Regions from separate parts of the Pantoea sp. SGAir0175 genome, predicted to be linked through region 1. Evidence: predicted binding sites of a transcription regulator. Region 1 holds the regulator's gene; each other region holds the start of a gene.
The links. The regulator CRP, encoded in region 1, controls carbon source genes, mostly activating them, when cyclic AMP is high. The targets are predictions, from matches to a motif close to ATGTGANNNNNNTCACAT.

Region 1 (3,126 bases):
CGATTGTTAATCTGGAGTGGATTCAGAAACTGGTGCGCGACACCAGCGAGCGCGGCCATTCGCGCGAAGCGGTGATGGATTCGGTGGTGCGTTCGATGGAAGACTACATCAACTACATCACGCCGCAGTTTTCCCGCACGCACCTCAACTTCCAGCGCGTGCCGACCGTGGATACCTCGAACCCGTTTGCCGCGCGTGAGATCCCGTCGCTGGATGAGAGCTTTGTGGTGATTCATTTTCGCGGCCTGGAGGGCATCGCTTTTCCTTATTTACTGGCGATGATCCAGGGCTCGTTTATTTCCCACATGAATACGCTGGTGGTGCCGGGCGGCAAGATGGGACTGGCGATGGAGTTAATCATGACGCCGCTGGTGCAGCGGTTGATTGAAGGAAAACGTATTGAATAGCGCAGGCTAACGCGCCAGTTTCGCCGGGAGGAGCTGAGATCGGGAGCGCAGGGCCGCGCTCCCGGCTGGATTACAGCTCCACCACTTCGTAGCTGTGCGTTATCTCGACGCCCTTGCCCAACATGATCGCCACCGAGCAGTACTTCTCCGCGGACAGATCCACCGCGCGCGCTACCGCTTTATCGCTCAGCGCTTTGCCGCTGACAATAAAATGCAGATTGATATGCGTAAAAATGCGTGGCGCTTCTTCGCGGCGTTCCGAGGTCAGTTTGACTTCACAATCGGCGACATCGTTGCGCCCCTTTTGCAGAATCGACACCACGTCAATCGCGCTGCAGCCGCCCGCAGCCATCAACACCATTTCCATCGGGCTGGGCGCTTTATCACCGGAATTGCCGTCCATTAATACCTGATGACCGGATGAGGATTCTCCGAGAAAGGTCAGCCCTTCCACCCATTTCACTCGTGCCTGCATTATTCTTTCTCCTGAAGCGGCGGTTTTGCCGCCAGAGTACGCTTTCACCTGACAAACAGCAATGCAGACGCATCCCCCACCTGCTGAAGCGAGACAACAGGAGACAGGTTGCAAAAGCTATGCTACAAACAGTGCTGAAAATATTTTCGTCACGAAAGACGAAAGCGGGACGAATCAAAAGCATCGCTTACGAATCCACCCCCGAATAACTGTCCCTCACGGGAAACGCTGGACGATTTCACCGCCTGACAGGGAAAACTGCCCCCTGTATTTTGGGCACGATTACAACAGAGGATAATAGCGAATGGTTCTCGGCAAACCGCAAACAGACCCTACACTCGAATGGTTCCTGTCCCATTGCCATATTCACAAATATCCATCCAAAAGCACCCTCATCCATCAGGGTGAGAAAGCGGAAACGCTGTACTACATCGTGAAAGGTTCCGTCGCGGTACTGATTAAAGATGAAGAAGGCAAAGAGATGATTCTCTCCTACCTCAATCAGGGGGATTTCATCGGTGAGCTCGGCCTGTTTGAAGAGGGCCAGGAGCGTAGCGCCTGGGTACGTGCGAAAACCGCCTGCGAAGTGGCTGAAATTTCCTACAAAAAATTCCGTCAGCTGATTCAGGTCAATCCGGATATTTTAATGCGCCTGTCGGCGCAGATGGCGCGTCGCCTGCAGGTAACATCTGAAAAAGTCGGCAACCTTGCCTTCCTCGATGTGACCGGCCGTATCGCGCAAACGCTGCTCAACCTGGCGAAACAGCCTGACGCCATGACCCACCCGGACGGTATGCAGATTAAAATCACCCGTCAGGAGATTGGTCAGATCGTGGGCTGCTCACGCGAAACCGTGGGTCGTATCCTGAAAATGCTGGAAGATCAGAACCTGATCTCCGCACATGGCAAAACCATCGTCGTTTACGGCACCCGCTGATTTCTTCTCACCCACGGCGTGATGGCAACATCGCGCCGTTTCTGTTTACGATGAGCTGATGTGGCGTCGAATCATCTATCATCCGGAAGTTAACTATGCGCTGCGGCAAACGCTGGTGCTGTGCCTGCCTGTGGCGCTCGGCTGGCTGTTTGGCGATCTGCAAAAAGGGCTGCTGTTCTCCCTGGTGCCGGCCTGCTGCAACATCGCCGGTCTGGATACGCCACACAAGCGGTTCTTCAAACGGCTGATTGTCGGCGGCGCACTGTTCGCCAGCGGCAGTTTTCTGATTCAGTACCTCACGGCTTACGCTGTGCCGCTGCCGCTGATTCTGCTGGTGTTGCCGCTGCTGGTGGGCGTGACCGGTGAAATCAGCCCGCTGCATGGTCGTTTGCTGCCCGGCACGCTGATCGCCGCCATCTTTACCTTAAGCCTCGTCGGCCGTATGCCGATGTGGGTCCCGCCGCTGCTGTATATCGGCGGGACGCTGTGGTACGGGCTGTTTAACTGGTTCTGGTTCTGGCTGTGGAAAGAGCAGCCGATGCGCGAGACCCTCAGCCTGCTGTACCGCGAGCTGGCCGATTACTGCGACGCCAAATACACCCTGCTGACGCAGCTGACCGATCCGGAAAAAGCGCTGCCACCATTACTGGCGCGCCAGCAGAAAGCGGTCGATCTGATCACCACCTGCTACCAGCAGATGCATATGCTGTCGGCCAGCCGTGATAACAGCCATAAACGCCTGACGCGCGCCTTTCAGGTTGCGCTCGATCTGCAGGAGCACATCTCGGTCAGCCTGCACCAGCCGGAAGAGGTGCAAAAGCTGGTGGAGCAGAGCCACGCCGAGGCGGTGATCCGCTGGAACGCGAAAATCATTTCGGCACGGCTACGCGTGCTGGCCGATGCCATTCTCTATCACCAGCTGCCGGAACGCTTCCACATGGAAAAGCCGCTCGGCGCGCTGGAGAAAATTGCCCGGCAGCACCCGGATAATCCGGTCGGTAATTTCTGCCTCTACCATTTCAGCCGCATTGCGCGCGTGCTGCGCACGCAGAAGCCGCTGTATACCCGCGACCTGATGGCCGATCGCCAGCGCCGCCTGCCGCTGTTGCCGGCGCTGCGCAGCTACCTGTCGCTAAAATCTGCCGCGCTGCGGACGGCGGCGCGCTTTGCGGTGATGCTGATGTTCGGCAGCGCGCTGGCGCTGTTCTTCAATATTCCCAAGCCCTACTGGATTCTGATGACCATCATGTTTGTCAGCCAGAACGGCTACAGCGCCACGCGCGTGCGCATTCAGCACCGCGCGCTCG
Region 2 (3,126 bases), 940 kb from region 1:
GCCGATACCATTGTGGTGATCCGTACCGTGCCGTCACAGATGGCGTATACGCCGAAGTGGTTTAAACGCATGGAGCGCTGGCTGAGCGACAGCGCCCTGCAGCCGATGATCAATATCCTGCATCAGCACGAAGAGAGCTACCGCCAGATTCAGCAGTTTATTGAACAGCCGCCGGATAATCTGCGCATTATTGAAATCTTTCCGCCAAAGCCGCTGGCCAGCATGGCGCTGGGCAGTCGTCTGGCGTCGCTGAATCAGGATTATCATCTGGGCCGCCGCAGCGGGCGCTATTTCCTGGCGACGCTGGGCCAGTGGCTGAGCGATGCTGAACCGCTGGCGCGACCGATTGCCGTGACGCCGCCCGCCGCCGTCGCCAACGCGCCAGATAACCGGCCGGTCAGCACGCCGCCGCTGGCGGGCAATGACGCCGACTACGATGCAGGATCGCTGGCATGAGATTTATCGACACCCACTGCCACTTTGATTTTCCGCCATTCGTCACCGCTGCCGAACACAGTATCGCGCAGGCGGCGCAGGCGGGCGTGGAACGCATCATCGTGCCGTGCGTGGATGCCAGCCGTTTTGCCGTGGTGAGCCAGCTGGCGCAGCAGCATCCGGCGCTGTATAGCGCGCTCGGGCTGCACCCGATCAATATTGCGCAACATCAGGATGACGATCTCGATCGCCTTGAGCAGTACCTGCAAACGCCGGATGCAAAACGCGTGGCGATGGGGGAAATCGGGCTGGATCTGTATATGGAAGCGCCGGATTTTGCGCGGCAAACCCGGCTGCTGGAGGCGCAGCTGAAGCTGGCAAGGCGCTATGATTTGCCGGTGATCCTGCATTCGCGACGTACGCACGATCAGCTGGCGCAGCATCTGCGCCGTCACGACGTGCCGCGACGCGGCGTGGTGCACGGCTTTGCCGGTAGCCAGCAGCAGGCGGAGCGTTTCATCGCCCTTGGCTACGCGATTGGTGTCGGCGGCACCATTACCTATACGCGCGCCAGCAAAACCCGCCACACCATCGCCAGCCTGCCATTGCAGGCGCTGCTGCTGGAAACCGATGCGCCGGATATGCCGCTGCACGGTTTTCAGGGCCAGCCAAATCGCCCGGAGCGCGCGCGTAATGTGTTCGAAGTATTGTGCCAGCTGCGCCCGGAACCGCCCGATGAGATCGCCGATGCGCTGTGGCACAACAGCCTGCGTTTGTTCGCCCTGCCGGATTGAGTATTGATCCTGCGCCTGCCGCCCTCTCACTTTATCTAATAGCGCCATCACGGTTAATGGCCGTTGCAATTGTGCCAGCGGCGCAATTTCTTGCGCGATGAATCGCGTCGCTGCAACGCCTCTGCCACTTCTGATGATGTGCTGACAACTCCCGCTCTGTCGCAAATTAACTACGCTTTAACGATATCCGATACCTTTTTGCGGCAACATTTGTGATAATAATCACAATCGCATCATGCCGCGCTGTTCGGCAAAATAGCGATTTAATGTGATTAAAATCGCTAAATGCATGTATATCAGAGCGCGGCTTCCTTTTCCTTGTGACAAACCTCGCAATTCCACGCGGCGTGGGTTGTTATAATTATCACATTCTCCGGTGAGCAGATTTCACCGGCCTGACTTTGGAGAGCACCATGACCGATCTGAACGCGGCCGCGCAGCGCGCGCTGCAACTGATGGACCTGACCACCCTGAACGAAGACGACACCGATGAAAAAGTGATCGCGCTGTGCCATCAGGCGAAATCACCGGCCGGTAACACGGCGGCGATCTGTATCTATCCGCGCTTTATCCCGATTGCACGTAAGACGCTGCGCGAGCAGGGCACGCCGGAAATTCGTATCGCGACCGTCACTAACTTCCCGCACGGTAACGACGACATCGACATCGCGCTGGCGGAAACCCGTGCGGCAATCGCCTATGGCGCGGATGAAGTTGACGTGGTGTTCCCGTACCGTGCGCTGATTGCCGGTAATCGTGACGTCGGCTTTGCGCTGGTAAAAGCCTGTAAAGAGGCCTGCGCGGCGGCGAACGTGCTGCTGAAAGTGATCATCGAAACCGGCGAGCTGAAAGAGGAAGCGCTGATTCGTGCAGCGTCCGAAATCGCGATCGATGCCGGCGCGGATTTCATCAAAACCTCTACCGGTAAAGTGCCGGTCAACGCCACGCCAGAGGTGGCGGCGATCATGATGCAGGTAATCCGTGACAAAGGCGTGCAGCAGCAGGTGGGCTTCAAACCGGCTGGCGGCGTGCGCACGGCGGAAGATGCCGCTATCTACCTGCAGCTGGCCGACGACATCCTCGGCAGCGGCTGGGCGGATGCGCGTCATTTCCGCTTCGGCGCTTCCAGCCTGTTAGCCAGCCTGCTGAATACCCTGGGTCACGCTACGGCGACCAGCAAAGCCGGTTATTGATCCACGCGGTCGCTAAAATGGCGGCCCACGGTGTCACTGCCGTCAGGTGCGTATTGCTGCGCATCTGGCGGCTGTCATTCAGCGATAGATCGCTTTTCCGGGGAGGCAACCTTGTTCCTGCCACAAGAAATTATTCGTAAAAAACGCGACGGCCAGCCGCTGAGCGAAGCGGAAATCCGCTTTTTCATCAACGGCGTGCGTGATAACAGCGTATCTGAAGGGCAAATCGCCGCGCTGGCGATGACGATTTATTTTCACGACATGAACCTGGAAGAACGCGTGGCGCTGACCATGGCGATGCGCGATTCCGGCACGGTGCTCAACTGGCAGGCGCTGAATCTCAACGGACCGATTGTTGATAAACACTCGACCGGCGGCGTGGGCGATGTCACTTCGCTGATGCTGGGTCCGATGGTGGCGGCCTGCGGCGGCTACGTGCCAATGATTTCCGGGCGCGGCCTCGGTCACACCGGCGGCACGCTGGATAAGCTGGAAGCCATTCCCGGCTTCGATATCTTCCCCAGCGACGATCGCTTCCGCCAGATCATCAAACAGGTCGGCGTTGCCATTATCGGTCAGACCAATTCGCTGGCGCCGGCGGACAAGCGGTTCTATGCCACGCGCGATATCACCGCCACCGTGGATTCTATTCCGCTGATCACCGCCTCGATCCTCGCCAAAAAATTAGCCGAAGGATTAGACGC
Region 3 (3,126 bases), 540 kb from region 1:
CGCGCCCACTTCAACGCCGTCGAGGTAGTCTTTCGCCAGGGTCACGTTAGTGCCGTTCAGTTTTTCTTTCAGGTAGTTAACAACCGGCAGGAGGGAGAACTCTTCGTTGTATTCACCTTCGGTCGGGCGACCCAGGTGAGAGGTAACCATCACTTTCGCGCCCTGTTTCAACGCCGCTTCGATGGTAGGCAGAGAAGCACGAATACGTGCATCTGACGTCACTTTCCCTTCTTTCACTGGTACGTTGAGATCGGCACGGATCAGAACGCGTTTACCAGCAAGATCCAGATCGGTCATCTTAATTACAGACATGGTGAACCCTCTCGTTGATTCTCATAAGTTTTGCCAGACGCAGTCCGCGTCTTACCTGAAACCGCTTGCGGCCATTGCTAACGTGGTGTCGATCATGCGGTTAGCAAAGCCCCATTCGTTGTCACACCAGACCAGGGTTTTGATCAGGTGGTGACCGCTGACCCGCGTTTGCGTGCCGTCCACTATGGCACTGTGCGGATCGTGGTTAAAATCTACTGAGACTAACGGTAATTCCGTATAGTCAACTATACCACGAAATGCCCCCTCTGACGCGTTTTGCAGCAACGCGTTGACCTCACACGCCTTCACCGCCTGGCGCACCGAAACGCTCAGATCAATGGCGGTCACGTTGATCGTCGGCACGCGCACCGCGATAGCCTCGAAGCGATCGTTAAATTTCGGAAAAATACGAGTAATGCCAGCGGCAAGACGCGTATCGACCGGAATGATCGACTGGCTGGCGGCACGGGTACGGCGCAGGTCGCTGTGATAGGCGTCAATCACCTGCTGATCGTGCATCGCCGAGTGAATGGTGGTCACGGTGCCCGACTCAATGCCAAAGGCGTCATCCAGCAGCTTGATCACCGGAATAATGCAGTTGGTGGTGCAGGATGCGTTGGAGACAATGCGGTCAGTTTGTTTAAGAGCCTGTTCGTTAACGCCGAACACTACGGTGGCATCCAAATCGTTGCCGCCGGGATGCGAGAACAACACTTTCTTCGCGCCAGCCTGCAGATGCGCTTCACCATCGTCGCGGCTGCCGTACACGCCGGTGCAGTCCAGCACGATATCGACATTCAGCTCGCGCCACGGCAGCGCGGCAATCTCCGCCTGATGCAGGATACGGATGGTATCGTCACCAACCCACAGCTGATCGCGCTCCTGGCGGACCTCAAAGGCAAAGCGGCCGTGGCTGGTGTCGTACTTCAGCAGATGCGCCATGCCAGCCGCTTCCGCCAGTTCGTTAATCGCCACTACGGTGATTTCCGCCCGGCGACCGGTTTCATACAGCGCACGCAACACGTTGCGCCCGATACGACCAAAACCATTTATTGCGATACGAATGGTCATCTCACTTCCTGCAGCCACACCTGAAAAAACGTGCCAAATACCTTGAGCGTTTCGCTGCGTTTTGTACAGGGAATTCTTGCCCGGTTACGGTTGCTGACGGAGAGCACACGGCTGCAACTGAAACGGTTCAGCGAGAATAAAGCATGGAAGGAATAACAGGAATGATTGCGATCAACTGTGCTGCTGATTATTGGATCTGTGTCACAAATTCAGGCACTGGAAATTATTACTGCAGGAATAATTGAACCGTTTCAGGTTGAGGTGATAACAGGTCCGCCGATCTGCTCATGGGTGGCGCGGCGCAATCTATTGCGCGTAGTTAAGCCTGAGGATGGCAGCAGAACTGCGCGATGAATCGCGCCGCTACAACGCGCAGCGGCGCGACGGCTTACGCGAAATTACAGAATCGATTTCGCGGTTTTCACCACGTTGGCCACGGTGAAGCCGAACTCTTCGAACAGCTTCTCAGCTGGCGCTGACTCACCGAAGGTGGTCATGCCAACGATGGCACCGTGCAGGCCGGTGTATTTGAACCAGTAATCCGCAATACCGGCTTCGATAGCAACGCGTGCGCCAACCGCTTTCGGCAGCACAGACTCACGATAAGCCGCATCCTGCTTATCAAACGCATCGGTAGACGGCATGGACACCACGCGCACCTTACGACCTTCCGCGCTCAGCTGCTCGTAAGCGCCGACCGCCAGCTCAACTTCAGAACCGGTCGCAATCAGAATCAGCTCCGGCGTGCCGTCGCAATCTTTCAGCACGTAACCACCGCGCGCCACGTTAGCCAGCTGCTCAGCGCTACGATCCTGCTGCGCCAGGTTCTGACGCGAGAAGATCAGGGCTGATGGGCCGTCAACGCGCTCGATAGCGTATTTCCATGCCACCGCAGACTCTACCTGGTCACACGGACGCCACAGGCTCATGTTCGGGGTGGTGCGCAGGCTGGCCATCTGCTCAACCGGCTGGTGCGTCGGGCCATCTTCACCCAGACCGATAGAGTCGTGGGTATAAACCATCACCTGACGGATTTTCATCAGCGCCGCCATACGTGCCGCGTTACGCGCGTACTCGACGAACATCAGGAAGGTTGCGGTGTACGGCAGGAAGCCACCGTGCAGCGCGATACCGTTGGCGATGGCAGTCATACCAAACTCACGCACGCCGTAATGAATGTAGTTGCCTGCGGCATCTTCATTGATCGGCTTCGAGCCGGACCACATGGTCAGGTTGCTTGGCGCCAGGTCAGCCGAGCCGCCCAGATATTCTGGCAGCAGCTTACCGAAAGCTTCGATGGCATTCTGCGACGCTTTACGGCTGGCGATTTTTGCCGGATTAGCCTGCAGCTGCTCGATGAACTTCTGCGATTCCGCCTGCCAGTTAGCGGGCAGCTCGTTGTTCACGCGGCGTTTGAACTCAGTGGCCAGTTCCGGATGCGCAGCGGCGTAAGCAGCAAACTTCTCGTCCCAGGCTTTCTCTTTCGCCTGGCCGGCTTCTTTGGCATCCCACTGTGCGTAGATTTCAGAAGGAATTTCAAATGGCGCGTAGTTCCAGCCCAGCTGTTTGCGGGTCAGTGCGATTTCGTCGTCACCCAGCGGGGCACCGTGCGAATCGTGCGTACCGGCTTTGTTCGGGGAACCGAAACCGATGATGGTTTTGCACATCAGCAGCGATGGCTTGTCGGTGACCGCTTTGGCTTCTTCTACCGCTTTTTTGATCGCGTCGGCGTCATGACCGTCC
Region 4 (3,126 bases), 1.3 Mb from region 1:
GCACGCTAAGCGCTTAATGCGTATGATGAAGCGCCACGAAAACAGGAGCCTGACATGCCCACCGTGCTATCTGCCTGCTGGCGCTATCTGCGCGCCTTTGCCATCGTCTATGCTGCGCTGTATGCCGGCAACGGCCTTGCCGCCCTGCTGCCATTTACCATTCCTGGCAGCATCCTTGGCATGCTGTTGCTGTTTGCCCTGCTGGCGCTGCAGATTATCCCGGTAACGTGGGTGAAACCCGGCTGTCAGCTATTGATCCGCTACATGGCGCTGCTGTTTGTGCCGATCAGCGTTGGCGTGATGGGCTACACCGATATCCTCAGCGCACAGTTTGGCCCGATTGTCGTCTCCTGTATGGTCAGCACCCTGCTGGTGTTGCTGATTGTCGGCCTGAGCGCCGAGCGCCTGCAGCGTCCGAAGGAGTCCGGCCATGAGTGACGCCTGGTGGTCACTGCCGCTTACCGTGGTGGCGTATCTGCTGGCACGCCGTCTGGCAGCCAGAATCAACCTCTCCATCGTCAACCCGCTGCTGGTGGCCATGGCGATCATTATTCCACTGCTGCTGCTGACGCACCTGCCCTACGCGCGCTATTTCGCCGGCAGCGCGCTGCTTAATCAGCTGCTGCAGCCCGCCGTGGTGGCGCTGGCGCTGCCGCTGTATGAGCAGATGCACCAGATTCGCGCGCGCTGGAAAACCATCATCAGCGTCTGTTTTATCGGCAGCATTACCGCCATGGTGTCCGGCACGGCGATCGCGCTGTGGATGGGAGCGACGCCGGAAATCGCGGCCACCATCCTGCCGAAGTCGGTGACCACGCCCATCGCCATGGCAGTATCGGGCTCGCTACACGGTATTCCGGCCATCAGCGCCATTTGCGTGTTGATTGCTGGCGTGCTGGGCGCGGTGTTTGGTCACATGCTGCTGAATCTGTTTAAAGTACGCAGCAAGTCATCACGCGGGCTGGCGATTGGCAACGCGTCTCATGCGCTCGGCACCGCGCGCGCCGCGGAGATTGACTATCAGGAAGGCGCCTTCAGTTCACTGGCGCTGGTAATCTGCGGCATCATCACCTCGTTACTGGCGCCTTTCATTTTTCCTTTGCTGATGCGCTTACTGGGGTAAAACTTGCGAGAGATCTCGCAAAGTTGAAACAAGCCAATCAGCTTGCATTGTCATAGCGACATGGATCACATATAAACCTTGAGGCGGCGCTTCGCCGCTGACGAGTTAATGAGGCCATAACATCATGCATGCACGATTCACTTCCGCTTTCTCTGCCCTGCCCGCTGCGCTGCAGAGCGCGCTTCAGCCGCTGCTGGACGCCGCTGATTTTCACGGCGTGCTGCGACCGCAGGAGGTGACTCAGCTGCAACAGGCAACCGGTCTGGATGATGATGCGCTGGCACTCGCACTGCTGCCGATTGCCGCCTGTTGTGCCGTGGCACCGGTTTCACACTTTAACGTGGGCGCTATTGCACGCGGCATCAGTGGCCACTGGTACTTCGGTGCCAACATGGAGTTTTTACATGCGCCGCTGCAGCAAACGGTCCACGCCGAGCAGAGCGCAGTCACGCATGCCTGGCTGCGGGGCGAAGCGCAGCTGGCGACCATTACCGTCAACTACACGCCGTGCGGACACTGCCGCCAGTTTATGAATGAACTCAATAGCGGTACGGCGATTCGCATCAGCCTGCCGGGCCGCGCGGTCAGCACGCTGGCCGACTATTTACCGGACGCCTTTGGCCCGGCCGATCTCAATATCAGCGAACGGTTGCTGACCCCCGTCGACCACGGTTTCCTGCCGCAGGGCGATGCGCTGCAGCAGGCCGCGATTGATGCTGCCAGCCGCAGCCATGCACCTTACAGCCAGAGTTATAGCGGCGTGGCGTTGCAGAGCCGCAGCGGCCAGATTTACCCTGGGCGCTATGCCGAAAATGCCGCCTTTAATCCGAGCCTGCCGCCATTACAGGCCGCGTTGATTCTGATGAATATGCACAACGAAGCGATGGAGGAGATTCAGCAGGCGGTGCTGGCAGAAAGCGCCGACGCCACGCTGAGCCAGTTTGATGCCACCCGCACCACCCTCGCCGCGCTCGGCTGCAGCAATTTCTCAGTTACTTTAGTTTCGAAACCAACAGTTTAGTGATCCTTTTACCGCTTTTGTGACCTTCTATTAACAAAAGCTGTACATCTGCAGGAATTTTCATAGGATCGGGCGCCAGAACTTCACAATAAACGGGTCTGGCGTTACCTTCTTGCTGGCGACACGTCAGAAAACACTGCAACCGGAGCAAACACTGCATGGAACTCGAGTACGAAAGTAAACGTCCGCTGTATATTCCTTACGCGGGTCCGATCCTGCTGGAATTTCCGCTGTTGAACAAAGGCAGCGCTTTCTCGCTGGAAGAACGTAACGAATTTAACCTCAATGGCCTGCTGCCAGACGCCGTAGAAACCATCGAAGAGCAGGCCGAGCGCGCCTGGCGTCAGTTCCTGGACTTCAAAAACAATAACGACAAGCACGTCTACCTGCGCAACATCCAGGACACCAACGAAACGCTATTCTATCGCCTGCTGGATAACCATCTGGAAGAGATGATGCCGATCATCTACACCCCAACGGTTGGCGCGGCGTGCGAGCACTTCTCTGAAATTTACCGTCGCGCGCGCGGGGTGTTTATCTCCTACAACAACCGCGACCGCATTGAAGACATGCTGCAAAACGCCACCAAGCAGAATGTCAAAGTCATCGTGGTCACCGACGGCGAGCGTATTCTCGGCCTCGGCGACCTGGGCATCGGCGGCATGGGCATTCCTATCGGCAAGCTGTCGCTGTATACCGCGTGCGGTGGCATCAGCCCGGCCTACACCCTGCCGGTAGTGCTGGATGTCGGCACCAATAATCAGCAACTGCTGAACGATCCGCTCTACATGGGCTGGCGCCATCCGCGCATCACCGGCGAAGAGTATGAAGCCTTCGTTGATGAATTCATTCAGGCGGTGAAGCGCCGCTGGCCAAACGTGCTGCTGCAGTTTGAAGATTTCGCGCAGAAAAACGCCATGCCGCTGCTGGAGCGTTACCGCGATGAGATCTGCTGCTTCAATGATGATATTCAGGGCACGGC

Region 2: a site for CRP is predicted at 1,440-1,457, ahead of deoC (deoxyribose-phosphate aldolase). Genes of this name have one in related genera too.
Region 3: a site for CRP is predicted at 1,573-1,590, ahead of epd (erythrose-4-phosphate dehydrogenase). Genes of this name have one in related genera too.
Region 4: a site for CRP is predicted at 1,177-1,194, ahead of cdd (cytidine deaminase). Genes of this name have one in related genera too.

The regions. Positions count from the first base shown of each region.
Region 1 covers NZ_CP028081.1:298,278-301,403, reverse strand. The annotation lists gene C1N56_RS01320 (phosphoribulokinase) at 1-407, shown strand, start outside; gene C1N56_RS01315 (OsmC family protein) at 478-882, opposite strand; gene crp (cAMP-activated global transcriptional regulator CRP) at 1,187-1,819, shown strand; gene C1N56_RS01305 (YccS/YhfK family putative transporter) at 1,878-3,126, shown strand, end outside.
Region 2 covers NZ_CP028081.1:3,499,684-3,502,809, reverse strand. The annotation lists gene C1N56_RS16440 (patatin-like phospholipase family protein) at 1-456, shown strand, start outside; gene C1N56_RS16435 (TatD family hydrolase) at 453-1,229, shown strand; gene deoC (deoxyribose-phosphate aldolase) at 1,643-2,422, shown strand; gene deoA (thymidine phosphorylase) at 2,534-3,126, shown strand, end outside.
Region 3 covers NZ_CP028081.1:842,372-845,497, reverse strand. The annotation lists gene pgk (phosphoglycerate kinase) at 1-312, opposite strand, end outside; gene epd (erythrose-4-phosphate dehydrogenase) at 364-1,383, opposite strand; gene tkt (transketolase) at 1,782-3,126, opposite strand, start outside.
Region 4 covers NZ_CP028081.1:1,551,129-1,554,254, reverse strand. The annotation lists gene C1N56_RS07085 (CidA/LrgA family protein) at 55-438, shown strand; gene C1N56_RS07080 (CidB/LrgB family autolysis modulator) at 431-1,123, shown strand; gene cdd (cytidine deaminase) at 1,248-2,144, shown strand; gene C1N56_RS07070 (NAD-dependent malic enzyme) at 2,303-3,126, shown strand, end outside.